3 regions of the Alkalihalophilus pseudofirmus genome follow, and region 3 is predicted to be linked to each of the others. Evidence: riboswitches for the same ligand, from Rfam matches in the RefSeq annotation. Region 3 holds a riboswitch; each other region holds the start of a gene.
What was found. Region 3 has a riboswitch for lysine ahead of PQ478_RS18370 (Na+/H+ antiporter NhaC family protein). Riboswitches for the same ligand answer to the same signal wherever they lie in the genome.
Positions count from the first base shown of each region.

Region 1: it holds a riboswitch for lysine, as region 3 does, so the genes downstream of both, PQ478_RS16865 (aspartate kinase) here and PQ478_RS18370 (Na+/H+ antiporter NhaC family protein) in region 3, are expected to answer to the same signal.
Region 2: it holds a riboswitch for lysine, as region 3 does, so the genes downstream of both, dapA (4-hydroxy-tetrahydrodipicolinate synthase) here and PQ478_RS18370 (Na+/H+ antiporter NhaC family protein) in region 3, are expected to answer to the same signal.

Region 1 is NZ_CP117835.1:3,169,785-3,174,077, forward strand. It holds gene PQ478_RS16860 (YslB family protein) at 160-558, shown strand; gene PQ478_RS16865 (aspartate kinase) at 592-1,839, opposite strand; lysine riboswitch at 1,988-2,176, opposite strand; gene uvrC (excinuclease ABC subunit UvrC) at 2,251-4,041, opposite strand; gene trxA (thioredoxin) at 4,234-4,293, opposite strand, start outside.
Region 2 is NZ_CP117835.1:1,564,373-1,568,665, reverse strand. It holds gene PQ478_RS08105 (hypothetical protein) at 126-689, shown strand; gene PQ478_RS08100 (YhcN/YlaJ family sporulation lipoprotein) at 740-1,210, opposite strand; gene PQ478_RS08095 (aspartyl-phosphate phosphatase Spo0E family protein) at 1,680-1,844, shown strand; lysine riboswitch at 1,936-2,115, shown strand; gene dapA (4-hydroxy-tetrahydrodipicolinate synthase) at 2,244-3,131, shown strand; gene PQ478_RS08085 (DMT family transporter) at 3,178-4,086, opposite strand; gene PQ478_RS08080 (M24 family metallopeptidase) at 4,273-4,293, opposite strand, start outside.
Region 3 is NZ_CP117835.1:3,473,638-3,477,930, reverse strand. It holds gene PQ478_RS18390 (HD-GYP domain-containing protein) at 1-67, shown strand, start outside; gene PQ478_RS18385 (thymidylate synthase) at 83-877, shown strand; gene PQ478_RS18380 (dihydrofolate reductase) at 874-1,359, shown strand; gene yunB (sporulation protein YunB) at 1,432-2,178, shown strand; lysine riboswitch at 2,247-2,423, shown strand; gene PQ478_RS18370 (Na+/H+ antiporter NhaC family protein) at 2,547-4,094, shown strand.

The DNA of each region.
Region 1 (4,293 bases), 300 kb from region 3:
CCGTATTAGAGAAACTATAAGCGCTAGGAAAAAAGTAAGCACTTTTCCTTATATTTCCCTACGATTACCTCCCAATACTTCTGAGATTCCTTCTATATTCATTTGGACAGCTAGAAAGAGACCTTTTATAATATAAGAAGAGGAGAGGTGTTTTTCTACATGGAATTTAGAGACGAGACATTCGGTTACGATTTACTTAGAAATGATATTTTAAAGGAGGTCTTCGGGCAAGAGCATGACTCTATTTTGTACTGGGTTGGAAAAGCCCTTGCTCGCAAGTACCCGTTACATACAATCGAGGAAACCATCGATTTTTTTGAAAAAGCAAATTGGGGTACCCTGTCATTAGTAAAAGAAAAAAAGCAAGAACGGGTATTTGAGCTTCGCGGTGAATGGATGGATAAAAACGATGACCGCAGTTATCAATTAGAGGCAGGATTTCTAGCCCAGCAAGTAGAAACATGGCTGTCCTCTTATACTGCTGCTACTCAGACAAAGAAAAAAGGGATTATTCATATTCAAGTCGAGTCCGATCTGCATGACACGATTGAAGCGTAAAAAAAGCGATGCATGAGTGCATCGCTTTTTCCTTTATACTAATTGTGCCGCTTGTTCTTCTTCATGTACTTCGTCTAATTTAAACGCATCATGTAAGACCTCAACTGCCATCACCATATCGTCTTCAGATACAACAGCCGACACTTTAATCTCAGATGTGCTGACCATTTTAATAAATATTTCATTTTTAGCTAGGGCCTCAAACATTGTAGCAGCCACACCCGGGTTTGAAATCATGCCTGACCCTACTATCGATACTTTTGCAAGATCTTCTTCATGATATAAGTGTTCAAATTCAAGTTCATTCTTTGCTTGCTCTAAGCGTGCTACTGTTTCTTTCAGTGAGCATTGAGTAATAGAGAATGAGATATTTACATGATCTTCGTCGTATTGGTTTTGAATAATGATATCTACATTTACTCCGTTGCTTGATAAAATAGAAAATAGTTTTGGCAGGGTATCCATACGGTTTGGCAGACCTGCAACTGTTACTTTTGTAACATCATTCTCAAATGCAATCCCTCTTACGATTAAATTTTTCTCCACTGTAACTTCCTCCTCAATCATTGTTCCCGTTTCTTCTACCATGCTTGATGCAACCATTAATGGAACTTCATAATTTTTCGCAAACTCTACCGCTCTTGGATGAAGTACACCTGCTCCTAAGTTTGCCATCTCTAACATTTCATCATAAGATACCGCCTGCAGTTTACGTGCCTTCTTCACATAACGTGGGTCCGTCGTAAATACTCCGGTTACATCTGTATAAATCTCACAACGGTCTGCCCCTACAGCTGCAGCCAGCGCAACCGCTGTTGTATCTGAACCGCCTCTTCCAAGTGTTGTAATGCTGCCATCTTCTGTTACACCTTGAAAACCTGCCACAACTAGTACTTTGCCTGCTTCAAGCTGATTTGTTAACCGTTCTGAATCAATTTCTTGTATTCTTGCATTTCCATGAGATGCTTCTGTTAAAATACCTGCCTGACCGCCTGTATAAGATACGGCATCTACCCCGCGCTTTAAGAGTGCCATTGTAAGTAAGGAGATCGTCACTTGTTCTCCCGTGGATAAAAGCATATCCATTTCTCTCTTACTTGGATGATCCGTAATATCACTTGCTAAACTGACAAGCTGATCCGTTGACTTCCCCATCGCTGAAACGACAACAATCAACTCACTCCCTGCCTCTGCTGCTCGTGTAACACGGTCTGCAACATTTTCAATTTTTTCTACAGAACCAACTGAAGTTCCGCCATATTTTTGTACAATCCTTGCCATTTCGCCTCATCCTCTCAATCTCTTCACGCGCGATTCTTTTGATCGACTGGATGTGTTATACCTTTTTGCGTACAAAAAAAGCAACAATAAGGAAAACCCCTCACCGTTGCTTGTCATACCGTACAGGTACCACACTACTCCCTTTCTCACGTGAGATAGTTCTCCACAAGACTATTGGGTATAGTCAAGTGACAGCCTTACCCCTATTCGAGATAAGTCCAGCATGTATAGTTATGAGGTCTATACAAACTTCGGCGAATTCCCCTTTTAACCAGTGTCAAAGAACCTCATCGTTCTCGACTGGCTTACTAATGGTTTTCGCTCCTCTACCATCACTTCATTGTTTTGAAGTGCGGCATATTTAATTGTTTTTCATTCTAGCAGAGGATAACGTATGTTGCAACAAGAAATTTAATCTTTCTCATGCAGCTTTTCATATATAGCTTCTGCTACGTTCTTTGGCACCCCTTCTACTGCTAATTCTTCAATCGTCGCTTCCTTCATTTTTCTCACGGACCCAAAATGCTTGAGCAGCTGGCGTTTTCGTTTCTCTCCTACACCAGGGATCTCATCAAGCACAGATTGAAAGAAGGTTTTTGACCTTGTTTGTCTATGAAAGGTAATCGCAAACCTGTGAACCTCATCTTGTATTCTTTGAAGTAAATAAAATTCATGGCTGTCTCTTTTTAACGGAATGACTACCGGAGGGTCGCCCATTAATAATTGTGAGGTACGGTGCTTTTCATCTTTAGCAAGTCCGCAAACCGGTATAGAGAGCCCTAATTCATCTTCGATTACTTCTTGCGCAGAAGCAATCTGACCTTTTCCTCCATCAATGACAATTAAATCAGGCAGCGGTCTTTCTTCTTGCAGCAGCCTCACATAGCGCCTTTTTACAACCTCGCGCATTGAACCGTAATCATCTGGACCTGTCACTGTCTTGATCTTGTATTTCCGGTAATCTTTGCGGCTTGGTTTCCCATCTAAAAAGGTCACCATTGCGGAGACAGGATCTGTTCCTTGAATGTTTGAGTTATCAAAAGCTTCTATGCGATAAGGAGTTGCAATCCCCATCGCTTCTCCTAATCGTTCTACTGCTTTGATCGTTCGATCTTCATCCCGCTCAATTAAAGAAAACTTTTCTTTTAGCGCAAAAGATGCATTCTGGTTGGCTAAATCCAGCAGCTCCTTTTTCTTACCTCGTTTCGGATGAGCTGTCTTCACTTCTAATAATTGTTCAACCAATTCACGATCTACCTCTTCTGGCAGGAGTATTTCCGCTGGCTTAATATGATCTTTTTGAAGATAAAACTGCCCTACAAATGTAAGCAGATCATCCTTAGCTTCTTTATAAAATGGAAAAATCGACACATCACGCTCGATCAGCTTTCCTTGACGTATAAAGAACACCTGCACGCACATCCAGCCTTTATCATAAGCAAAGCCAAATACATCTCGATTAATATGATCATTAATGGTCATCTTTTGCTTTTCTCTGACTTGATCCATATGCTGCAATAGATCTCTTAATTCTTTGGCCCGCTCAAAATTCAACTCTTCTGAGGCTTTCATCATCTTCTCTGTAAGATCTTCTTTAATCTCATCATGACCTGAACGCAAAAATTTAGTGATTTCTTGAACCATCTCTTGGTTTTGCTCTTTTGTGACCTCATAAACACACGGCGCTAAACATTGACCGATATGATAATATAAACACACTTTATCGGGCATCGTTCTGCATTTACGCAATGGATATAAGCGGTCTAATAACTTTTTCGTCTCGTTAGCCGCTCCTGCATTAGGATAAGGACCAAAATACTTCCCGCCGTCTTTTTTTATGTTTCTTGTTGTAATCAACCGCGGATGTTCTTCATTTGTTATTTTTAAATACGGATACGATTTATCATCTTTTAACATGACATTGTATTTTGGGTCATGTTTTTTTATTAAGTTCATCTCGAGAATAAGCGCCTCGATATTTGATGAGGTCATAATATATTCAAAGTCCACAATCTCACTAACAAGCCGTTGTGTTTTCGCATCATGAGAACCAGTAAAATAAGATCGCACTCGATTTTTCAAAACCTTTGCTTTCCCTACATAGATAATGGTTCCTTGACGATCTTTCATTAAATAACAGCCAGGCTGATCAGGCAAGACCGCTAGCTTTTCCTTCAGGTAATTTCCATCTTTCTGATTCACTTACATGTCTCCCCCTCTCCATTACAGCGAAACTTATTGCTGTAAATCCGATAGCTCTAACCTATTGGCTGCAAGATCTAAACATATGTTCTCTCACTCTATTGTTAGCGACATCTAAAAAAATATCAAGTATGAAGCAGCAAGCACAGCAAAAAATCGCGCTCTCTTTTGAGGGCGCGATTTCATAATGAATTATAGGTGTTTGTTTAGAAGTTCAGCTAATGCTTCCTTCGGCTGGAACCCAACAACTTG
Region 2 (4,293 bases), 1.9 Mb from region 3:
CTCCCGGTAGTCAAAGTTCGAGTTTTGCTCTTTTGTCTACCGTATGTAGATAGGAGATGTCCTCATGCATAATTTTTCCTGTTTCTCTAAATACTAATAGCATTAGACGATATGGGGTGATGATTATGAAAAAACAAATGTTTTTAATCCTTGCTGGTATAAGCATTCTTTTTGCAGGGTGTATGCAAGATAACAGCGCTGATCTGATGGAGGATATTAAGCAATCTCAGACAGAAGGAACGTTTGGGGCTCAACGTTTTTCAAATAATACAGACCAGAATCACGCTATCCGCCGTGCTGACACGGAACTCCTAACTTATGCAAAAGAAGCAGGCGTATACCTAGAGCAAACGATCAATCAATTAGAAGACCTGGCTCCGACTTTCCAAGAGGATTCATTTCAAGCAGACTCACTTCATTCTGTTTTATCAACGATCCATTCGATAAAACAGAACAGTGAACGCTTCCATAACATACGTATCCCTCATGAATTTGAAGGCTTTCACCAAATTCATATAGGGTTTATCACTGAATTAACAGACCTTGAGCGGGTCATAGATGACATGAGAGAACCAGTCGACCCAAGACAAGCCTTGAATGCCCGTGTCCATTATGAAAATATTATGATTTCCCATAAATCAATGGAACGTGAATTTATGTCTTTATCAGAAGACTACGGGTTTCACTAAGTTCTCTTGGAACCTGTGATGAAAAAAAATAAGGCATGCGGATGCATGCCTTATTGATGAGACAATCGCTCCATTCTCCTTAGAAACTGGCGATCGCTTGTCACTATAATTTCGTGTTTCGGGTAATAGCTCTCTGCCATCCCTTCAATCATATCCTGCAGGGATTTAAGATTTTGGTTATCTGCTGCAACACCTATGACCAATGTTTGATCATCTGATAGCATATATACTTTATTTACCTCTTCAAGGTTTTCAAGTGTCTGCTTTAAATCATCTTGGCCTTGCTGTTTAGTTAAAATCGATTGACCGCTAATCATATCCCGTTTTGTACGATTAGAATATCTCACCTTATCTCTTAAAATCCCAGGCCTGCTGTTTTCAATTCTACGGCCCATATGATTAACACCCTCATGCTTCATCCCTAAATCCCGGTTGCCTGAAACATAGTCATAATGGGTAGTAAGCCTCGCTGTTGAATCGGTTAAGCCTTTCGGGGCAGCATCCGGAACCATCATATCCATTAAAGGCCCTTCGAAACTCCTCGCCCGCTCTACACCTTACCCGCTGTATCCCTGATCACGATGTGAGTTCGCTCCTAATGTAGCTTTTTGTTCTATAGAGCATCCACTCATGATGATTAAGAAGAGCATCGTTACGACAATCCTTTTCATTCTTTTCCCTCCTTTGCCTTAGTGTTTGCAAACTTTTCGCTGAAGAAACAAAAAAACACCCAAATCAGTTCAATTGTTGTTACCAAATGAGACAACAATCCATTTGTTATCCTATAAATCCCATTTTTCTTCTTGCGATGTTTGTCGAACCTTTTCTAATAACGACTTATTATGACTACTTTGCAAGAATGACTTTTCAACTTTCCTGCAATGGGTATAATAATCTTTGTGTGAAAAAAGACATGACTTCAACAAGACCCTTCAGAAAAAATAAAATAGTCCGTCTTCTTTCGAAAGTTTAAAATTGGAGTTGAAGGGTATGCTAACTATAAAAATTGAATTAAAGCGCAGACAAATGTTTAAGCTAGCAAAAAAATACGGATTCACGTCTCCACAAACAGTTAAATGCAGCCAAGAACTTGATGACCTTTTAAACCAAGTACAATTTAAACAAAATCCAGAGACAGATATGAAAGGTGTCTAAAGTGAAAATTTTTCATTAAATCCATTGCAATCCCCCTTAAGTTTTGATAAGGTTAACTCACAAAATCAATAATCTTTACTTCACATACTGAAGTGAGGGTAGAGGCGCAAATGTCATGAGTAAAGATGCGGAGGAGAATGAGCTCCATTGATGCATTTTAAAAGGGGGATTTGCCGAAGCGTACAAATGCTCATTCTTTCTACGCTGGGACTGTATTTAACAAATACAGGACTGTCATGCAGCACTGTCTGCATGGAGGGCTATCTCACGCATTGGAATGATTGTGCAGCCACAACATGTCCATGCAACAATGAGACTCCCTCATTGTTGTTTTTTTGTGCCTTGGCACATAGCCCGCTCATACTTGAAAGATATTATTACGAATTGAGGGTGAATAGAATGAATTTTGGACGAATACTTACTGCAATGGTAACGCCATTTAATCAACAAGGGGAATTTTGCGTTGACTCTACAAAGAAACTAGTGAGATATCTCATTGAGAATGGTTCCGATGCATTGGTTGTCGGGGGAACAACAGGAGAATCACCTACCCTGTCAACAGAAGAGAAACTAGTATTATTTAAAACGGTGGTAGAAGAAGCTGGCGGACAAGTTCCAGTGATTGCTGGAACAGGTTCGAATAATACGAAAGCTTCAATTGAATTAACAAAACAAGCAGAAGAAATTGGTGTAGATGGAATTATGCTCGTTGCACCATATTATAATAAACCTTCTCAAGAAGGCTTGTACCAACATTTTAAAGTGATTGCAGAAGCAACAAAGCTGCCGGTTATGCTCTACAATATTCCTGGCCGCAGTGCAGTTACGCTTAGTGTCGAAACAACTCTTCGCCTTGCGGAGGTTCCAAATATTGTCTCAACTAAAGAAGCAAGCGGAGACTTAGATGCCATTGCTGAAATCATTGAGCATGCACCTGAAGGATTCTCTGTTTACAGCGGTGATGACAGCCTGACACTTCCAATTCTTGCAATTGGTGGAACAGGTGTCGTCTCAGTTGCCTCCCATATCGTCGGAGGCCAAATGCAGCAAATGGTTAAAAATTATTTAGCTGGACAAGTTCAAGCAGCAGCAATGCAGCACCGCCAGCTTCTACCTGTTATGAACACATTGTTTATGGCCCCTAATCCGACAGCTGTGAAAGCAGCCCTTGAATTAAACGGCGTTCAAACAGGATCTGTCAGATTGCCTCTTATTCCACTAACGGCTGAACAAAAACAAGAGCTTGTACGTATCATTAAACCTACTATGAACTTTTTTGTGAGCTAAAGGTAATGCCAACGATATAAATATTAAAAAGCATGCAGCCCAAAGGCTACATGCTTTTTTCATGAATAGGAACTTTTCTGACCCAATATCTCTCAGCATATCCCGTACCAAATAACACACCGGCTACAATAAAGAGAAAACCAATTAATTGATACATATGTATCGTTTCCTGGAGAAAGATGGCTGAAAAGACAAGCCCAAAAAACGGGACAAAATTATTAAATATCGCTGTCTGACCAGCGCCAATTTTTTGAATGGCTGCATTAAAAACAAAATGACCAATGGCTGTTGCTACAACGGCAGAAAAGAAAAACACCCCATACACAAAGGGCTGTGCCCCTACCATTGATGCAACCCCTTGCGGTTCTACAATCAAGCTCACGATAAACAGGCCGGCAGAACCAATGATCAGCATCATACCAGTTACTTGCTTTGAATCTAGTGTAGCTGTAGCTTTTTTAATAAAAATAAAACTGATCGCTTGAACGACCATAGCAACAAATAAATAAATTTCACCAAGGGAAACCGATAATACCCCTGCTCCGCCCTGAATAAACAACACCCCGATTAACGCAAGGGCAATTCCCAAAAGGCGCCACTTTGTTAATCTCTCCCCTAGAAACCATACAGCAAAAAGGGCTGTAGTAAGAGGAAGCAAAGCTAAAATTAAGACAGCATTAGACGCATGAATCATCGTTAATCCTTGTGCAAGGAACGTATGGTGTAAAATAACTCCAAACAACATCCCAAGCAGCATATACATCCATTCACTTTTTGTAAGAGTCCTGAATGAGCGTCCAAAAAGTACAATTAATACTGTTACCACTCCTGCAGTCATTATCCTAAATGCTGTCATCGTCTGCGGCGGGAACGCTTCTACTAACACCTTTAACATGACTACATTTAATCCCCATGACACCATAACTAAAAACATTAATCCATATGTAAGGAACAAGGCTCGCCTCTCCACTCCACACGCCTACCCTTCATTTTCTATTAAAGCTTTTTTCTATTTTAGCTTTTTCTATTTCTTTATTATTGTATCTTACCACCTGACAATCAAAACGTCATTGATTTTTTTCGCATTACGAAAGAAGCACTAGGAACCCCTAGTGCCTCACTTTATTTATTTTGACACTATTTATAATGCTGTTTCAATAAT
Region 3 (4,293 bases):
TGATTTAATGGATTATTTAGATGTGACGATCGTGGAAACAGAAGCAACACTTGCAAGCGTAAAATAAAGGAGTTGAACATAAATGGACCAATATCTTGCTTTATGTGAGCATGTTTTAAAAAATGGTGAAACAAAATCAGATCGTACGGGGACAGGCACGATAAGTACTTTTGGCTATCAGATGCGATTTGATCTAGCGGAAGGATTTCCGGCACTGACGACGAAAAAGCTTCACCTTCGTTCGATTATCCATGAATTATTGTGGTTCTTAAAAGGTGATACCAATATTGGATACCTTAAAGAAAATAACGTTCGAATCTGGAATGAATGGGCCGACGAAAATGGCGATCTTGGACCTGTATATGGTAAGCAATGGCGTTCATGGCAAGGCGCAAATGGCAAAGTAGTTGATCAAATCTCTGAGTTGATCGAACAAATTAAACATAATCCGGATTCTAGAAGGCTGATTGTCAGTGCCTGGAATCCAGCAGAAATTGATGAAATGGCGCTTGCTCCTTGCCACTGTTTGTTCCAATTTTACGTAAATGATGGCAAGCTTTCCTGTCAGTTATATCAGCGCAGCGCCGATATTTTCTTAGGCGTGCCTTTTAATATTGCCTCTTATGCACTGTTGACGATGATGATTGCTCAAGTAACAGATCTTGAGCCAGGTGAGTTTGTTCACACATTTGGAGATGCTCACATCTATTCGAACCATGTTGAGCAAGTAAAGCTTCAGTTAACAAGAGAACCAAGAGCACTTCCTAAAATGAAAATCAATAAAGAAGTGAAATCGATCTTTGACTTTACAATTGAAGACTTTGAGTTAACAGATTATGATCCGCATCCGCATATTAAAGGCGAGGTATCGGTATGATTTCCTATATTGTAGCGATGGATAACAAGCGTACAATCGGAGCAAATAACGATCTTCCTTGGCATCTGCCTGCTGATCTAGCTCATTTTAAGAGAGTTACTTCAGGGCATACCATTGTGATGGGGCGTAAAACGTATGAATCGATCGGCCGGCCTCTTCCAAAGCGCAGAAATGTGATCTTAACGAGAAATAAAGATTTCAACGCAGAGGGCTGTGAGGTCGTTCATCAATTAGAAGAAGTATTAGACATCGCCAAACAAGAAGAGGAATGTTTTATTATAGGTGGGGCCGAATTATTCAAGCTGTTTTGGAATGATACGGACCGCCTCTACATTACTCACATTGACGAAACCTTTGAAGGAGACACTTACTTCCCAAAAATAAAAGAAAGCGAGTGGGAGAAGGTATCCGATGAGGCAGGTACAGTCGATGAGAAAAACCTCTATCCTCATAGGTTTTGTACGTATGAGCGTAAAAAGTAATCAAGCATAATTAAATAGAAGTCAATTTGTCCCCCTTTGCTGCATATAGTTTTTGCAAAGGGGGTTTTCAACATGAGATTCGGCAAACGATCGAGACCCCGGAAAGGTCCCTTGCCATTTCGCTATGTACTGCTCTTATCCTTTTTAATCTTTGTTATTTTAACCGTCCAAGGCCTTTGGATCATTGAGAAAGGAATCAGACCGACGCTTGTTCATATTGCCACAACAGAAACGAGAGTCATTGCAACAAAAGCGATAAATGATGCGGTATCTAAAAAGATCGCATCAGACCTTAATCAAGAAGAGCTGTTTATTCGTGATGCTGATAATACAGTTCAGTTCAATACGCAAATGTACAACCGTATTCTCTCAGAAGCAACAAACCGCGTTCAGCGCCATCTAAAGGCGGTAGAACAAGGCGAGGCGTTTGATGTTTCGTTTGATAATGAAGAGGCTGTTACCTCAGACGGGGGAATTATATACACGATTCCGCTTGGGCAGGCAACGAATAATGCCTTACTTGCTCACCTAGGACCGCAAGTCCCTGTTCGTTTCTCGGCAATTGGCGATGTGAAAACCGATTTTAATATGAAGACATTTAACACGGGCATTAATAATACGACCATTTCCGTTAATTTTGATGTCGTGGTGGATGTGAAGATTGTCATTCCTTTTGCTACAAATACAGAAGCGATTAAGACGACAATTCCAGTTGGCCTCATTAACATTCAAGGAGAAGTTCCTGAATACTACGGCGGGAACGGCGGCAGTATGATTATACCAGCACCAGGTAATTCCTTAGGCGGTGGCGATAATTAACATTGTCAACCTTGTAAAACTATGATAAGATAATTCGGCAAACTTAATATGAAGTTGCCTCATCAACATGGTGGGGTAGAGGCGCGAATGCAGATAAGTACACACTTGGAGGATGACAACGTAGAGAAGTGTGAAAAGGATCATTTGCCGAAGTGGAAAAGAGGAGTCAGACCTTTTCTGCTGGGGTTGCATTGAAGAAGTGTAACACTGTCACAGTCAATAGACTGTGGAGAACTACTGTTGTGATGGGGATACCTGTGCTTATTAAGCCGATAATGGGTAGCCATTATCGGCTTTTTTTATACTCTTTTATCCGAGTATAGGATGCATCCCTGTATCAACAAACTCAAAAAAGGGGGATGGACCGAATGGAAGGTTCAATTTTATCGCTGCTGCCACCAATACTAGCACTTGCGATGGTTATCTTAACTAGACGCGTACTATTATCACTTGGTGTCGGTATTATCGTCGGTGCACTAATGTTAAACGGGTATAATCCTGTTGATAGTGTAGCTGAAATTGTATCAATTGTTGCGGCAATCTTTGTCGTAGACGGCGCTATTAATGATTGGGAACTTTATATTATCTTTTTCCTATTACTGCTTGGTATGATGGCGGCGCTCGTTACTCGTTCTGGAGGGAGCCGTGCGTTTGGAGAATGGGCATTAAAGCGTGTCAAAACTCGTGTTGGCGCACAGCTTGTAACAGTGATGTTAGGGATTATTATCTTTATCGATGATTATTTCAACAGCTTAACAGTAGGTAACGTGTCTAGACCATTAACAGACCGTCACCGTGTATCTCGTGCAAAGCTTGCTTACTTGGTTGACTCTACAGCAGCACCTATGTGTGTTATCGCACCAGTATCAAGCTGGGGAGCATACATCATTACAATTATTGCCGGCATTTTAGCTACACATGGTGTGACGCAGTATGAAGGCTTACAAGCGTTCATGCTGATGGTTCCGATGAACATTTATGCACTAGTTGCTATCGGGCTGGTTCTAGCGGTTGTATTCTTTAAGCTTGATTTTGGAGCAATGAGAGTACATGAAGAGCGTGCATTTAAAACTGGTGAGCTTGTTGACCCTGATTCTGGTGCAATTCCAGGAGATCAAGAAGATCTTAAAGTTAGTGATAAAGGCCGTGTCGGCGATCTTGTATGGCCGATTGTTGCTTTAGTTTTAGGAACAGTTGCTTTTATGATTATTACAGGTATTCAAGCATCAGAAGGTGCCGCAACCATTCTTTCTACATTTGAAAATACTGATGTAGCATCATCATTATTATATGGTGGTATTATCGGTTTTGCAGTGGCTCTTGTGCTCAATATTGTTAAGAAAACCGAAGCAAGTGACCTTGGTGCAACGATTTGGGCCGGGATTAAATCGATGCTTCCAGCGATCTATATTTTACTATTTGCATGGACGATTATTTCAATCATCGGCGACTTAGGAACAGGTCAATATCTAGCTTCTCTTGTAGATGGCAATATTCACCCAATGTTCTTACCTGCAATCCTTTTCTTAATTGCTGGATTTGCAGCATTTTCAACGGGTACATCATGGGGTACATTCGGGCTGCTTCTTCCTATTGCTGGAGAGATGGCCGCTGTTATTGATATCACAATGATGCTTCCAATGCTTGCAGCCGTTCTTGCAGGTGCAATCTTTGGAGATCATTGTTCACCAATCTCAGATACGACAATTTTATCTTCTACAGGAGCAGGAAGTCATCATATTGACCACGTAGTCACGCAGCTTCCGTATGCGATTGTGGCTGCCGTTATTACATTGATATCCTACCTTGTACTAGGTGCGACAGGAAGTGTGCTTCTAACGCTTGCTGCAGCTCTTGTATTATTAGTAATCACAGTTCTTATATTGAAAAAGTTATCAACACCGATCGAGTCCTAAAGAAAAGGCTTCTGCTGCCAAGCAGAAGCCTTTTTTGGATCATATTGCCTAATTCCTATACATTTTTTGAGAAAACCTTCGAAAAATGTGACAATTTCCTTAAAATTATTTTGACAAACACCAAGCAAATCATTATAATCAAAAAGTGAATAGTCAGATAACTCTAAAAAATGGAGGGGTTACAAAAACGGATACTACT